Regions from separate parts of the Rahnella aceris genome, predicted to be linked through region 2. Evidence: predicted binding sites of a transcription regulator. Region 2 holds the regulator's gene; each other region holds the start of a gene.
What was found. The regulator LexA, encoded in region 2, represses DNA repair genes until DNA is damaged. The targets are predictions, from matches to a motif close to TNCTGTATGTACATACAGNA.
Positions count from the first base shown of each region.

Region 1: GW591_RS16765 (YebG family protein) is a predicted target of LexA. The motif match lies at 1,954-1,973, and genes of this name have one in related genera.
Region 3: sulA (SOS-induced cell division inhibitor SulA) is a predicted target of LexA. The motif match lies at 1,779-1,798, and genes of this name have one in related genera.
Region 4: rmuC (DNA recombination protein RmuC) is a predicted target of LexA. The motif match lies at 1,732-1,751, and genes of this name have one in related genera.

Region 1 is NZ_JAADJV010000003.1:279,251-282,401, forward strand. It holds gene GW591_RS16755 (M24 family metallopeptidase) at 1-725, opposite strand, end outside; gene GW591_RS16760 (helix-turn-helix domain-containing protein) at 860-1,492, shown strand; gene GW591_RS16765 (YebG family protein) at 1,545-1,940, opposite strand; gene GW591_RS16770 (GNAT family N-acetyltransferase) at 2,134-2,598, shown strand; gene GW591_RS16775 (LysR family transcriptional regulator) at 2,714-3,151, opposite strand, start outside.
Region 2 is NZ_JAADJV010000002.1:658,701-661,851, reverse strand. It holds gene plsB (glycerol-3-phosphate 1-O-acyltransferase PlsB) at 1-358, opposite strand, end outside; gene GW591_RS15395 (diacylglycerol kinase) at 476-844, shown strand; gene lexA (transcriptional repressor LexA) at 964-1,572, shown strand; gene dinF (MATE family efflux transporter DinF) at 1,870-3,151, shown strand, end outside.
Region 3 is NZ_JAADJV010000001.1:703,139-706,289, forward strand. It holds gene ompA (porin OmpA) at 1-894, opposite strand, end outside; gene sulA (SOS-induced cell division inhibitor SulA) at 1,252-1,758, opposite strand; gene GW591_RS03140 (TfoX/Sxy family DNA transformation protein) at 1,975-2,607, shown strand; gene yccS (YccS family putative transporter) at 2,629-3,151, opposite strand, start outside.
Region 4 is NZ_JAADJV010000007.1:132,359-135,509, forward strand. It holds gene udp (uridine phosphorylase) at 182-943, shown strand; gene GW591_RS23195 (DedA family protein) at 1,109-1,636, shown strand; gene rmuC (DNA recombination protein RmuC) at 1,794-3,151, shown strand, end outside.

The DNA.
Region 1 (3,151 bases), on a different contig from region 2:
TGCTGGCCTTCTCCTGCCAGTAACTGACCGATTTCTTTTTCTGATTTGCCGGGTGCAATCGTATCCAGCGCCGCAAGCACCTGAGTGGAGGCCAGGTTGGCGCCGTATTCATAAAACGCCACTTCATTAGCGGTATTAATCCGCCGCGCACCATTTTCTGGCGAGGTAAACAGACCGGTGGCGTTGACCACATCTCCAGCCACGCCCGCGGCCTTTCGGACTGCGTCGAGGACAAACGCGGGCACATCAAAGGTGGTTTTATCCGTGACAGGGTCACATCTGAACAGTTTCCAGCCTGCAATGCCAACGTGCTGCGCGTCAGCAATACCGGCAGATTTAAGCAAATCGTGCAGCGGCTGATGATGTTTCATCGGCTGGTTGGGCAGGGAAAACACCGGCGCATGCAGGCAGCGACCCGCGTTGCGCGCATGGGGAACCAGTTTCAGATTTTCATTCCCCATAACATAAGTCAGTTCACCGGTCGCGCGCACCACCAGCAAGGCTTCTTCAAAGCGCGGGATAAAACCCGCAAGATATTCGAAATTGCCGCCGTGTTCTTTGTCGGCATAAATCACCAGGCTGTCGAGCTGATGCTGTTGCATCGCGTGAAGGATATGACGCAGGCGTGACGCCATGGTTTCATCGGATAATACCGGGGTGGGAATGTGAGGGTAAGTCGCGGGAGCCGGGAGGGTTTTCAGTGAATACTCATGTTCAGCTTTCATTGCGTGTCCTTTTGCATGGCGGGGGAAAGAGGATTATGCCCCAAACGGCCTCTTAAGGCCGCATTCACCGGACAGGGAACTCTGCTAAATTTAAGGTAATTCCCTGCTGTTGCTGCCTGACGAGGTTAATAACGATGGTTACCGAGAGTGATAAGGGCAAAGACCTCAGTCAGGCTACCGCTGAGCTATTTGCCGAACTTATTCCCTATCTCCAGTTCCGTACTGTCCCCGCGGGCTCGCGCTTCCATCTGTATGAGAGGGGGGAATTTTATTGTTATTTCATTCGCAAAGGCTGGTTTAAAACCTTTCATAACGACGAACCTGTGCTGATAGGCACGTTGTCAGTGCCGGGCATCATTGGTATTGGCGGTGCGGTGCCCTCAGAGGCCAGAATGTTTATTCAGGCGCAGGATGAATCTGAGATTGCCGTCTCCACCGTGGCGGAGATGCATGCCCTGATTGATCGTCTGGAGTTGTGGGAGCCAATGGCAAAGCACTTTTTCAGGATGACCAACAATCTCTATGTCAAAAGCACAATGCTGACGGCACCAACATCCTATGAAATTCTGCGCCACCAGCTCATGGAACTCATGAAAGAACCGCCGGAAATACGCGAAAATATTCCTGCTGCCCATTACATTCAGCTTAAGACGCACCTTTCACGCAGCACGATCATGAAAGTGCTTTCACAATTGAAACAGGGGGGATATGTGAGGCTCCACAACGGTATTCTGAAAGAAGTGATCCGTTTGCCACTGAAATACTGAGCGTGGTATCAGGGGGGAAGAAAGCGTGCCGTTACGCACGCTGTTCTCTCAGTTACGCGGCTTTTACCGCACGGACTTTTTTGGCAGTGGCAGGTTTTTCGGCAACATTTTCTTCGGCAGCATTTTCTTCAGCAGCCACGTTTTCTGCGACCACTTCTTCTGCTTCTGCTTCTGCTGGCGTTTCAGCAGCGGGCTGGTGTGCGATTTCTGCTTCCGGCAATTTGCTGGTGCGCAGAATATGCTGGACGGTGTCTTTCTGCTCGGCGAGGTGAAGTGCAATGTTTTCCGCCAGTGCTTCATCCATCCCGATATTGCTCTGTAACAGCCATTCAGTAAAAGCATCCGCCATGTCCAGCATCTTGTCGTAAGCGTCTGCTTCTTTCTTATTGGCAAAAGTCATTTTCTCTTCACCTTTTCTGACCACAACAAATTTTGTTTCAACAGCCATGATTCGCTCCTTATACTGTAATTATATACAGCATACCAATAATCAGTGCAGGATACATCATCCGGCCTGATTTTTATAGTGCGGCGCGTCAAAGGCCGGGCACATACCCTGGCAACTATAACGCGGGTGAATTTCTCAGCGTTAGCCGGTAAGGTAGAAAACGACCTGTTTTCAACGAACTTGTGAGGTTCCCGTGACAAACCTGAAAGCTGTATGCAACTGGACCAAAGACACTTATCTGATCACTACCGATTTTCAAAAACTGGATATTCCGGCAATTCACGCCTACCTGACCCGGTCAAGCTGGGCGCCGGGCATTGACGAACAGACGGTGCGCGCTGGCGCAGAAAACAGCCTGAACTTCGGGTTGTTCGACGACGGAAAACAGATCGGTTACGCCCGCTTTATCACGGACTACGCCACCTTTGCTTACCTGTGTGATGTCTATGTGCTGGAAGATTATCAGGGGAAAAATCTGGGCGCATGGCTGATCGAATGTGTGCAGTCGCATCCGGTCACAGCAAAACTTCGCCGGATGGCACTCTTTACTTCTACCGCGCCGTGGTTGTATCAAAAGTTTGGTTACACACCGGTTAACGAACCTGACTACACCTGGGTCATCACCCGGCCAGGAATTTACCTGAACAAAGACGGGTAGTTCAGGCTTTCCTGAACGCACGGCTGGAAACAGAAACTGAATTCTGGTCAGGGTCTTTCGCATTGGTGAACTTATCGCCGTCGGCCTGATGGCGCGGGCCACATTCCGGACCGTTCTATATACAGGCAGCGGCTTTGAGATTTTCAGTCACCATCCGCACAAAGTTATCGCGAATGACATCTTCATTCCGGGCGTCCCATGCAATCCCCACCTGCCAGCGCGTCGCAGGGCCGGTGAGCGGAAGTATTTTCAGCTCCGGCGGCGCAATATGCACGACGCTTTCGGGTAGCAACGCCACGCCGATCCCGGCCGCTACCAGTGCGACAATAGTCTGGATATCCTCCGCCAGTTGAACCGATGAAACATGAAACAGATTCTCCTGTAAAAAACGGTCTGTCTGCGCATTCAGCCCCCCCGCCCGCTCAGTATACAAACGCAGTAACGGACGGTTCCTGAGCCTTTCACTCATATCCTCGCCGTTATCTTCAGACACCACCAGCACCAGTTTATCCTCAAACAGCGCGTGGTAACTGAGCGGTGCAGGCGGCGGGAC
Region 2 (3,151 bases):
TGTCTAAATCCGGATTATTGCGGTGCAAATCAAGGTAGTCGTGGAACAGCTTTACGGATTCCTGCTTCGGCGTGTAATAAGAGAATACGCGCGGGCCTTCGGCTATAAAGACATGGCTTGGTAGCAGGGTGCCGTCAATTTCCAGCGGAATAAGAGGATCAGGCAGATTCTGCGCCAGACATTGCGCACGCAACGTCAGCAAATCGGCTTTGGAATTATAAGGTAATACGTACAAAATCGGCCGCGTCGGGTCTAAATGCAACTCGGTAACCGGATCTGAAGGTATGACCTTGCTCTTTACCAGCAATGAGAGTGGTAAATTCAATAATGTGTAATAAAGTCTACGCCAACCTGACATAAAAACGTGAAGCCTCTTGTTAGCAATTTCGCCGCAAGGATACCAGAAAGATCCGTGGAGATCTGTGGTCATATAAAAGCTAAAATGCTGCAAACACTCTAAGGATCAGTACCCGAAATGGCGAACCAAGTCACCGGATTTACCCGAATTTATAAAGCGGCCGGCTATTCCTGGAAAGGATTCAAAGCGGCATGGCAAAACGAAGCGGCATTTCGCCAGGAGGCCAGCGTCGCTATCCCGTTAATTTTGCTATCTTTCTGGCTTGATGTCAGCACCATTGAACGTATCCTGCTGGTGGGATCCGTCGTGCTGGTCTGTGTCACGGAGTTGCTCAACAGCGCGGTGGAATGTGCAATAGACCGCATCGGGCCTGAGTTTCATGTGCTTTCTGGTCGCGCAAAAGATATCGGCTCTGCTGCCGTACTTCTGACCATCATATTGGCGATTTTTGTCTGGGTCAGCATCTTTTGGTCGCGATGGTTCTGATTTGGAATCTGCATTCCAGGAATCAACGTTATGCCCTGTTTTTATTCAATCTTAGGTTTTCATTGACCGTTTAGCTGTATATACTCACAGCAAGACTGTATAAACAACCAGGGGGCGGAATGAAAGCTTTAACGACCAGACAACAAGAGGTCTACGACCTTATTCGCGATCATATCTCCACCACCGGTATGCCACCAACCCGCGCAGAGATTGCATCACGTCTGGGGTTCCGTTCTCCCAATGCGGCGGAAGAGCATCTTAAAGCGCTGGCGCGTAAAGGTGTTATTGAGATTGTTTCCGGTGCATCACGCGGCATTCGTCTGCTGATGGAAGAAGAAGAAGGTTTACCGCTGATTGGCCGCGTTGCCGCCGGTGAACCGCTGCTGGCGCAGCAACATATCGAAGGGCACTATCAGATCGATCCGGAAATGTTTAAGCCGAGCGCCGATTTCCTGCTGCGTGTCAGCGGTATGTCGATGCGTGATATTGGTATCCTTGACGGCGATCTGCTGGCCGTGCATAAAACGCAAGACGTGCGTAATGGTCAGGTTGTGGTGGCCCGTATCGATGATGAGGTCACCGTGAAACGCCTGAAAAAACAAGGCAGTGTGGTGCAGTTATTGCCTGAGAACAGCGAGTTTCAGCCGATCGTGGTGGATTTGCGCGAGCAGAATTTCAGCATTGAAGGCTTAGCCGTAGGTGTTATCCGCAACGGCGACTGGATCTGACCTTCGTACTTCGAGCTATCTCTGCGTTGGCTGCCTTCGCAACCCCGGTCACATACTTGTGTATGCTCCCGGCGTTCGCTTAGTTGCCGCCTTGATATAACGCGAATTACTCGGTCAGATATGACTAAGTCAGAAATTGCTGTGTCAGATAGACAAGACTAAAACTAATTGAATATGGATGGCGGCGGCCTCTGGCATCCATGTGAATTCAAAGAGAAATGCGTTTCTCTCATCATCGCCCCTTTCGGGGCGATGTCATTTACAGGCATAACCTGAACCTCCGGCATGAGATTCTCTATGCAACATCATTCCCTGCGACACACACTCAAAAACACCTTTTTAAGCCCTGCCGATAAAGCGCTCTGGATGCTGGCATTGCCGATGATTTTTTCCAATATCACGGTGCCACTCCTCGGCCTGGTGGATACCGCAGTGATCGGTCATCTCGACAGCCCGGATTATCTCGGCGGCGTGGCTGTGGGTTCGATGATCACCACTTTCCTTTTTATGCTCTTACTGTTTCTGCGGATGAGTACCACCGGCATGACCGCTCAGGCGCTGGGCGCGAAAGATAATCAGCTTCTGGCGCGTGCTTTTGTACAACCCTTCCTTCTGGCTGTACTGGCGGGCGTCATTATTGTGGTATTCCGTCATCCGCTGATGGAGCTGGCGTTTCACATTGTCGGCGGCAGCCAGCCCGTGCTTGAACAGGCGAGGCTGTTTATCGAAATCCGCTGGTTCAGCGCCCCGGCTTCACTGGCGAATCTGGTGATCCTCGGGTGGTTGCTCGGCATTCAGTACGTTCGCGGGCCGGTGATTTTGCTGATTGCCGGGAATTTGCTGAATATCATTCTGGATCTGTGGCTGGTGATCGGGCTGGGCTGGAACGTGCGTGGCGCAGCCATGGCGACGGCAAGCTCCGAGTATTTCACGCTACTCATCGGGCTGTATTTCGTCTGGCGGGTGATGAAACGACGCGGTATCACCGGCGCAGAAATCACCTCCGCGTGGCGTGGTAATTTGCGCCGTCTTCTCGGGCTTAACCGCGACATCATGCTGCGCTCATTACTGTTGCAGCTTTGCTTTGCATCGCTGACCGTTCTGGGCGCGCGGCTGGGCAGCCACATTGTGGCGGTCAACGCCGTGTTGATGAACCTGCTGACATTTACCGCGTTTGCACTTGACGGTTTTGCTTATGCTATCGAAGCGCATTCCGGTGAGGCATTCGGTGCCCGCAACCGCGAAAAACTGCTGAATGTCTGGCATGCCGCGTGTCGTCAGGCCGGGCTGGTTGCGCTGTTTTTTGCTCTGATTTACGCGCTGGCGGGTGGGGCGATCATTGATGCGCTGACATCATTACCGGAATTGCGTGAGCTGGCGGACCGATATCTTGGCTGGCAAATTATACTGCCGCTGGTGGCTGTCTGGTGCTATTTGCTTGATGGCATGTTTATCGGCGCAACGCGTGGGCGGGATATGCGAAACAGCATGCTGGTGGCGGCGCTGGGGTACGGGCTGACATTGTTCACTTTACCGCTGCTGGGCAATCATGCGTTGTGGCTGGCGCTGACGGTATTCC
Region 3 (3,151 bases), on a different contig from region 2:
TACCAGGTAATCTACTACGCTCTGAGCACGTTGCTCAGACAGTTTCTGGTTGTATTGTTCTGAACCGATACGGTCGGTGTAACCCAGAACGATAACAGAACCGTCTTTAGGATCGATAGAGCTCAACTGGCTGTACAGCTGATCCAGAGCCTGTTGGCCTTCTGGTTTCAGAGTCGCTTTGTTGAAGTTGAAGAGAACGTCAGATTTCAGAGTGAATTTCTTAGTCTCTACAACTGGAGCTGGAGCTGGTGCTGGAGCAACAACTGGAGCAGCTGCTTCATCTTGACCGAAACGGTAAGAAACACCTACAGACAGCATTGCGTTATCAGGACGTGCACCAACGGTAGCCGCGTCACCAATGTTGTTAACCCACTGGTAATCCAGACGGGTAGCCCAGTTTTTGGTTACTGCGTATTCAACACCAACTGCTGCCAGTGGAGAAACACCAGTGTCATGATCACTTACGCGACCATTAGCACCGTTGTTGAAGTTACCTTTAGCATCTGCACGCCAAACCATACCACCCAGACGGGTGTACAGGTCCAGATCGTCAGTCAGCGGGTAGCTCAGTTTAGCAGCCAGCTGAACGCCTTGTGCTTTGAACGCGCCGTTATTTACGCTGCCTTTGTAAGGCATACGGCCAAGCCAGTCATATCCCATTTCAAAGCCCAGGTATTGGTTCGCTTGGTAACCCAAGAACGCACCTGCACCCAGTTGGCTTTCGTGGGTAGGGCCGTTGCCGATACCGTTGTAAGCGTTTGCGAAACCAGTGTCATGGTATTGGGACCAGCCCAATTTACCACCGGTATACCAGGTGTTATCTTTAGGGGCGGCTTGCGCTACGGTAGCGAAACCTGCCAGTGCCACTGCTAATGCGATAGCTGTCTTTTTCATTTTGCGCCTCGTTATCATCCAAATAGGCAATTGAGCTTTAAGCTTTTTAAGCCCTTGGTTAAAATCCTTACGCCAAGATTATTGCTTCATTTCAGAACTTGCCACTTTACGTTGGCATTATCGAGCAACCTTGGCGTTGTAAAGTCTACAACGTGGCGCGAAACTTACAAGCTTGATGTGTTAACACCGTGGAAAAAAAGGGAAAAACGGACACATTTCTTAACGGCTTTGGCAATTTGCTGACAAAATCTGGCACTAATCTGCATTCCGGAAGCCCGTTTTTACTGGCTTGCAGGCATTATTCAGCACAAATCACTAAGTTCCGCATTATTTTCATAGGAAGATTCCTATTTTGAACTAATGGTATACGGAAGAGTGAATTTTTACTGTGGAATGATGTCCACAAGCTGAATTCTGTTCATTTGTCGGTCTCATTATGAAGCCGTAAGCACCACCCTGGCGTGCTGCAATTTGCAATCTTTCCCTCTCAGTATCACTCAAATCCGGAAGCCATCCCAACACGACACTGTAGTTACCCGTCTGCAAGGCTTTCTCCATCGCATCTACCGTCGACATCGCCGTAATTTGATTAACTTGCACCATCTTATCCACCGGCAGACCTGACTGAGATAACCAATGACGGCTCAGTTTTTGTTGAGGTGTGAGCCACAACAACCAGCGAGACTGCATACCCAGGTGTTGCAGTAAGGGCAGTAATAACTGCGCAAAAGCAGGTTGGCTCGCACTATAGACGAACTCAGTGATCAGACCATTATTCAAGGATGCAGACGTATTTACCTGTGACGGAGTGACGGGCAAAGCAAGCTGACTAAAATGATGATTTGTATGGTGTTGAGTTCGCATAATGATGTACTCTAGTGAGTTACTGTATGTATGTACAGTACTCTGGCGGTGAGCAAAGATCAACCCAATTTTTCCAAGATATCTCGCAAATTTTGAAGGCAACAGGCTGTAACGGCATTTTATGTTTGTTGGAGTTCATAAGATTGCGTATTTTGCTTTTAGCTGTTTTGGTAACTCAAAATGGAAGCAAGGGATTAACGTGAAAAGGATAACGCAATGATAAACAAATCAAAAAAACGAGTGCTTGAGTGTCTGGATATTTTTGCCCCGTTGGGTAATATTCGTTCCCGCACCCAATTTGGGGGGATGAGCTTGTCCGCTGACCGCGTCATGTTCGCCCTGGTTTCTGATGGTGAACTCTATCTGCGAGCGACCGGAGAAACCGAAACTCATTTTCGCCGCAAAAAGATGGAGAGGCTGACCTATCGCAAGCGAGGCATGGATGTGCAGTTGCGTTATTTCAAAGTGAGTGCCCGGCAATGGAGTGATCACCAGGCACTGTGCGAGCTGGGCAGATTATCGTTGCAAGGGATGTTGCGGGATATAGAGCTGAAAAAAAACAACGAAGCGGTCCGATTGAAAGATTTACCCAATCTCTCGCTGGCGCTAGAAAGGATGCTCTGGCAAGTCGGCATTGAGAACTCGGGGGACTTGCGGTTACAGGGGGCCTGCCATACCTACCTCAAACTGTGTGCCATTAAAAAAAAGAATTTAGGGATTAATTTACTGATGGCACTCGAAGGGGCAATTTTGGGCTTCCATGAAGCCGCTTTGCCGATGGAATCCAGAGAGTCATTAACTCACTGGTTTAACCATCACCAAGAGCAGCTATCAACGGTTGTGCACTAAGTTTGCGTAAGTTATCTGCAACTAGAGCCGATTTTGTGCCGGCAGGATCTTAGTATTAAGACTGGTGAGCTCAGGCAAATGAGCCACCAGTAATCCAATTTGCTGAAGCACGAGCTGCTCTTTACTGTCGATATCCGTTGTACGCATCTGAATACGTGCAGTGAGTTCACCGAGCGCGTGTTGGATGCGTTCTGCTTCAGAAGGCAGATGATGCAAAGCGCCGTCAACGCAGCATGCTGCATCATCCAGCAACCTCAGGGTTTCGGCATCATTGAGTTTTTCGCGATGGGCACCCAGCGCTGAAATGTAGCTCAGCATAGTATGATTGAGGCATAACAGGCGAAACGCCGCTTCGAGTGTCGCCGGTTCGTTATTTCTCTCAGAGCTCATGTTCGACACCACGGACGCCAGTTCGGCATCGCAATTATGCGCATCACGGCGGGCCAGACGGTACTCGAGACTGTTGTCTTTCCCCTGATGGTACTGCACCAGAATAGCATCAAGATAACGGCAATTAGCATCGAACGTTTTTCTGACCACCTTA
Region 4 (3,151 bases), on a different contig from region 2:
TTGCCTGTTTAAAATTCCCTCACCCTCCTTATTTTGTGACTTGAATCACAAAATAAATGTATGTGAAATTCCCGTTGTTACATCATAGTGACGACCGTCACGAAATAACGTCACAATGTTCAGTACAGTTGCCGGGTGTTCCTCCTGCCAATAAATGACCTTACACACAGAGGAGTTTGTTATGTCTCAGCCTGAAGTTTTCCATCTTGGCCTGGCCAAAAAAGATTTAAACGGCGCGACGCTGGCGATTGTTCCCGGCGACCCTGAGCGCGTGGAAAAAATTGCCAAATTGATGGAGAACCCGGTTCGTCTGGCTTCCCACCGCGAATTTACCTCATGGCGTGCTGAGCTTGATGGCAAATCTGTGATTGTTTGCTCAACCGGTATTGGTGGCCCTTCGACCTCTATTGCGGTTGAAGAACTGGCGCAACTGGGGATCCGTACTTTCCTGCGAGTCGGCACAACTGGCGCTATCCAGCCACACATCAATGTCGGTGACGTTCTGGTCACGACCGCTGCCGTTCGCCTTGATGGCGCGAGCCTGCACTTTGCGCCGATGGAATTCCCTGCAGTAGCCGATTTTGCCTGCACCACCGCGCTGGTTGCGGCGGCAGAAGCCGTGGGTGCCGCGACGCACATTGGCGTTACCGCCTCTTCTGACACCTTCTATCCGGGTCAGGAACGTTATGACACTTACTCTGGCCGTGTTGTCCGTCGCTTCAAAGAATCGATGAAAGAGTGGCAGGAAATGGGCGTCATGAACTACGAAATGGAATCCGCGACTCTGCTGACCATGTGTGCAAGCCAGGGTCTGCGCGCGGGGATGGTGGCGGGTGTTATCGTGAACCGCATGCAGCAGGAAATCCCTAATGCGGAAACCATGAAAAAGACTGAAAGTCATGCGGTGAAGATTGTTGTAGAAGCAGCCCGCAGGCTTATTTAGTCCCTATAAAACTAAAACAACCACATCACATCATCACATCAATGGGCTGCCTCTGGCGGCCCGTTTTTTTGCCCTGCTAAGCAGATCTGTTAAGGTCATGTTAGTAATCCATCTGGAATAATTGATGAACCTCCTCCCGGATCTCTGACAAAAGGAACTGCATTTTTGACTGTTCACGACCTTCTTGAGTACACCACTACCTTCATCCGCGCCCATCAGGTGTGGGCTGCACCGATCGTTTTCTTTCTGGCTTTTGGTGAGTCTCTGGCATTCCTTTCCCTGCTGCTCCCGGCAACGTTTATCTTGCTGGGACTCGGCGCGCTGATCGGCGAAACCGGTATTCCGTTCTGGCCCATCTGGGCCGCCGCCGCCGCAGGCGCTTTCTTGGGAGACTGGCTTTCTTACTGGATTGGTGCCCGTTATCAGGATCGGGTTGGCAATTTCTGGCCTTTCTCCCGCCATCCGCAAATGCTGGTTCGTGGACATGCTTTCTTTGAAAAATGGGGCATGCCCGGGGCTTTTATTGGCCGCTTCTTTGGCCCGCTTCGTGCCGTTGTGCCACTGGTTGCCGGTATCTGCGGTATGCCGCAAAAATATTTCCAGATTGCGAATGTGACGTCTGCACTCATCTGGGCTTTCGGCATCCTGGCGCCAGGTGCTTTCGGCATTCAGTGGCTGAGCCGCTGGTTTTGAATGCTGCTCTCTGTGGCTGGCTATCGCAAGGGGGAAAATACAGAGAAATTCCTTTTTGGAAGACGTCTCGCAAAGGCTCAATGCAACAGAAAATAGACTGGACATCCATACAGCCTGACATTACCTTGGCCGCAAGAGACTTTAAGAGGGAAATCGCGTGGATATCAGCATCCTGACAGCCCTGGGGGCGGGGTTAGTGGGCTTACTCGTAGGTTGGCTTATCGCCAGCCTGCGCCAACAGCAACAGCAGACGGAGTATGAAACGCAGCGCCGTTTGCTGGAACAATCGCTGGAACAGGCTAAAGCGGAAAATGATACGCACAAAAGCGAGCGGCAATCAGGGCAGCAGCAACTGCGTGAGGCTGAACTTGAGCTGCGAAAACTGCATAGCCTGCAGGCGGCCAGTCAGGAAAAATTACAACTGCTTGCCCACTGGCAAAACGAGTGTGAGCAACTGAATCAGGAACTGCGTGCGCAGCGGGAAATCAACAGCGCGCAGGAAGCGGAGTTGCGTGAGGTTTCAACCCGTCTGGATGAAACCCGCATGGCGGCTGAAGAAAAGCAGCGTCTGCTGATTAACAGCGAACAGCGCCTGAGCAGCCAGTTTGAAAATCTGGCTAACCGGATTTTCGAACAAAATGGCCGCCGTGCCGACGAACAGAACAAGCAAAGTCTCGACAAGTTACTGTTGCCGTTGCGCGAGCAACTGGATGGTTTCCGTCGTCAGGTGCAGGACAGCTTTGGGCAGGAAGCCCGTGAACGCCATACGCTGGCGCATGAGATCCGCAATCTGCAGCAACTGAATGTGGAGATGGCCCGTGAAGCCGTCAACCTGACCAAGGCACTGAAAGGTGACAACAAAACGCAGGGCAACTGGGGGGAAGTGGTGCTGAGCCGCGTGCTCGAGGCTTCCGGTTTACGTGAAGGGCATGAGTACCAGACTCAGGTCAGCGTGCAGGTTGACAGCAACAGCCGGATGCAGCCCGATGTGGTCGTCAGGTTACCGCAGAATAAAGACGTAGTGATTGATGCCAAAATGACCCTGGTCGCGTATGAGCGCTATTTCAACAGCGAGGATGACAGCGAGCGGGAAGCGGCGCTCAATGAACATATTGCCTCGGTTCGCGGACATATCCGCCTGCTCGGGCGCAAAGATTACCAGCAACTTCCCGGTCTGCGCAGCCTCGATTATGTGCTGATGTTTATCCCTGTTGAGCCCGCTTTTCTGCTGGCTATCGACCGTGAGCCAGAATTGATTAGCGAAGCGCTCCGGCACAATATTATGCTGGTCAGCCCGACGACCCTGCTGGTGGCGCTGCGAACGATCAGTAACTTGTGGCGCTATGAGCATCAGAGTCAGAACGCCAAACGTATCGCCGACCGCGCGGCACGTCTTTACGACAAACTGCGGCTGTTTGTGGATGACATGGAGTCGATGGGACAAAGTCTCGACAAAGCGCAGGGAAGTTATCGATCCGCGATGAATAAACTCTCGCAAGGCCGTGGTAATCTTAT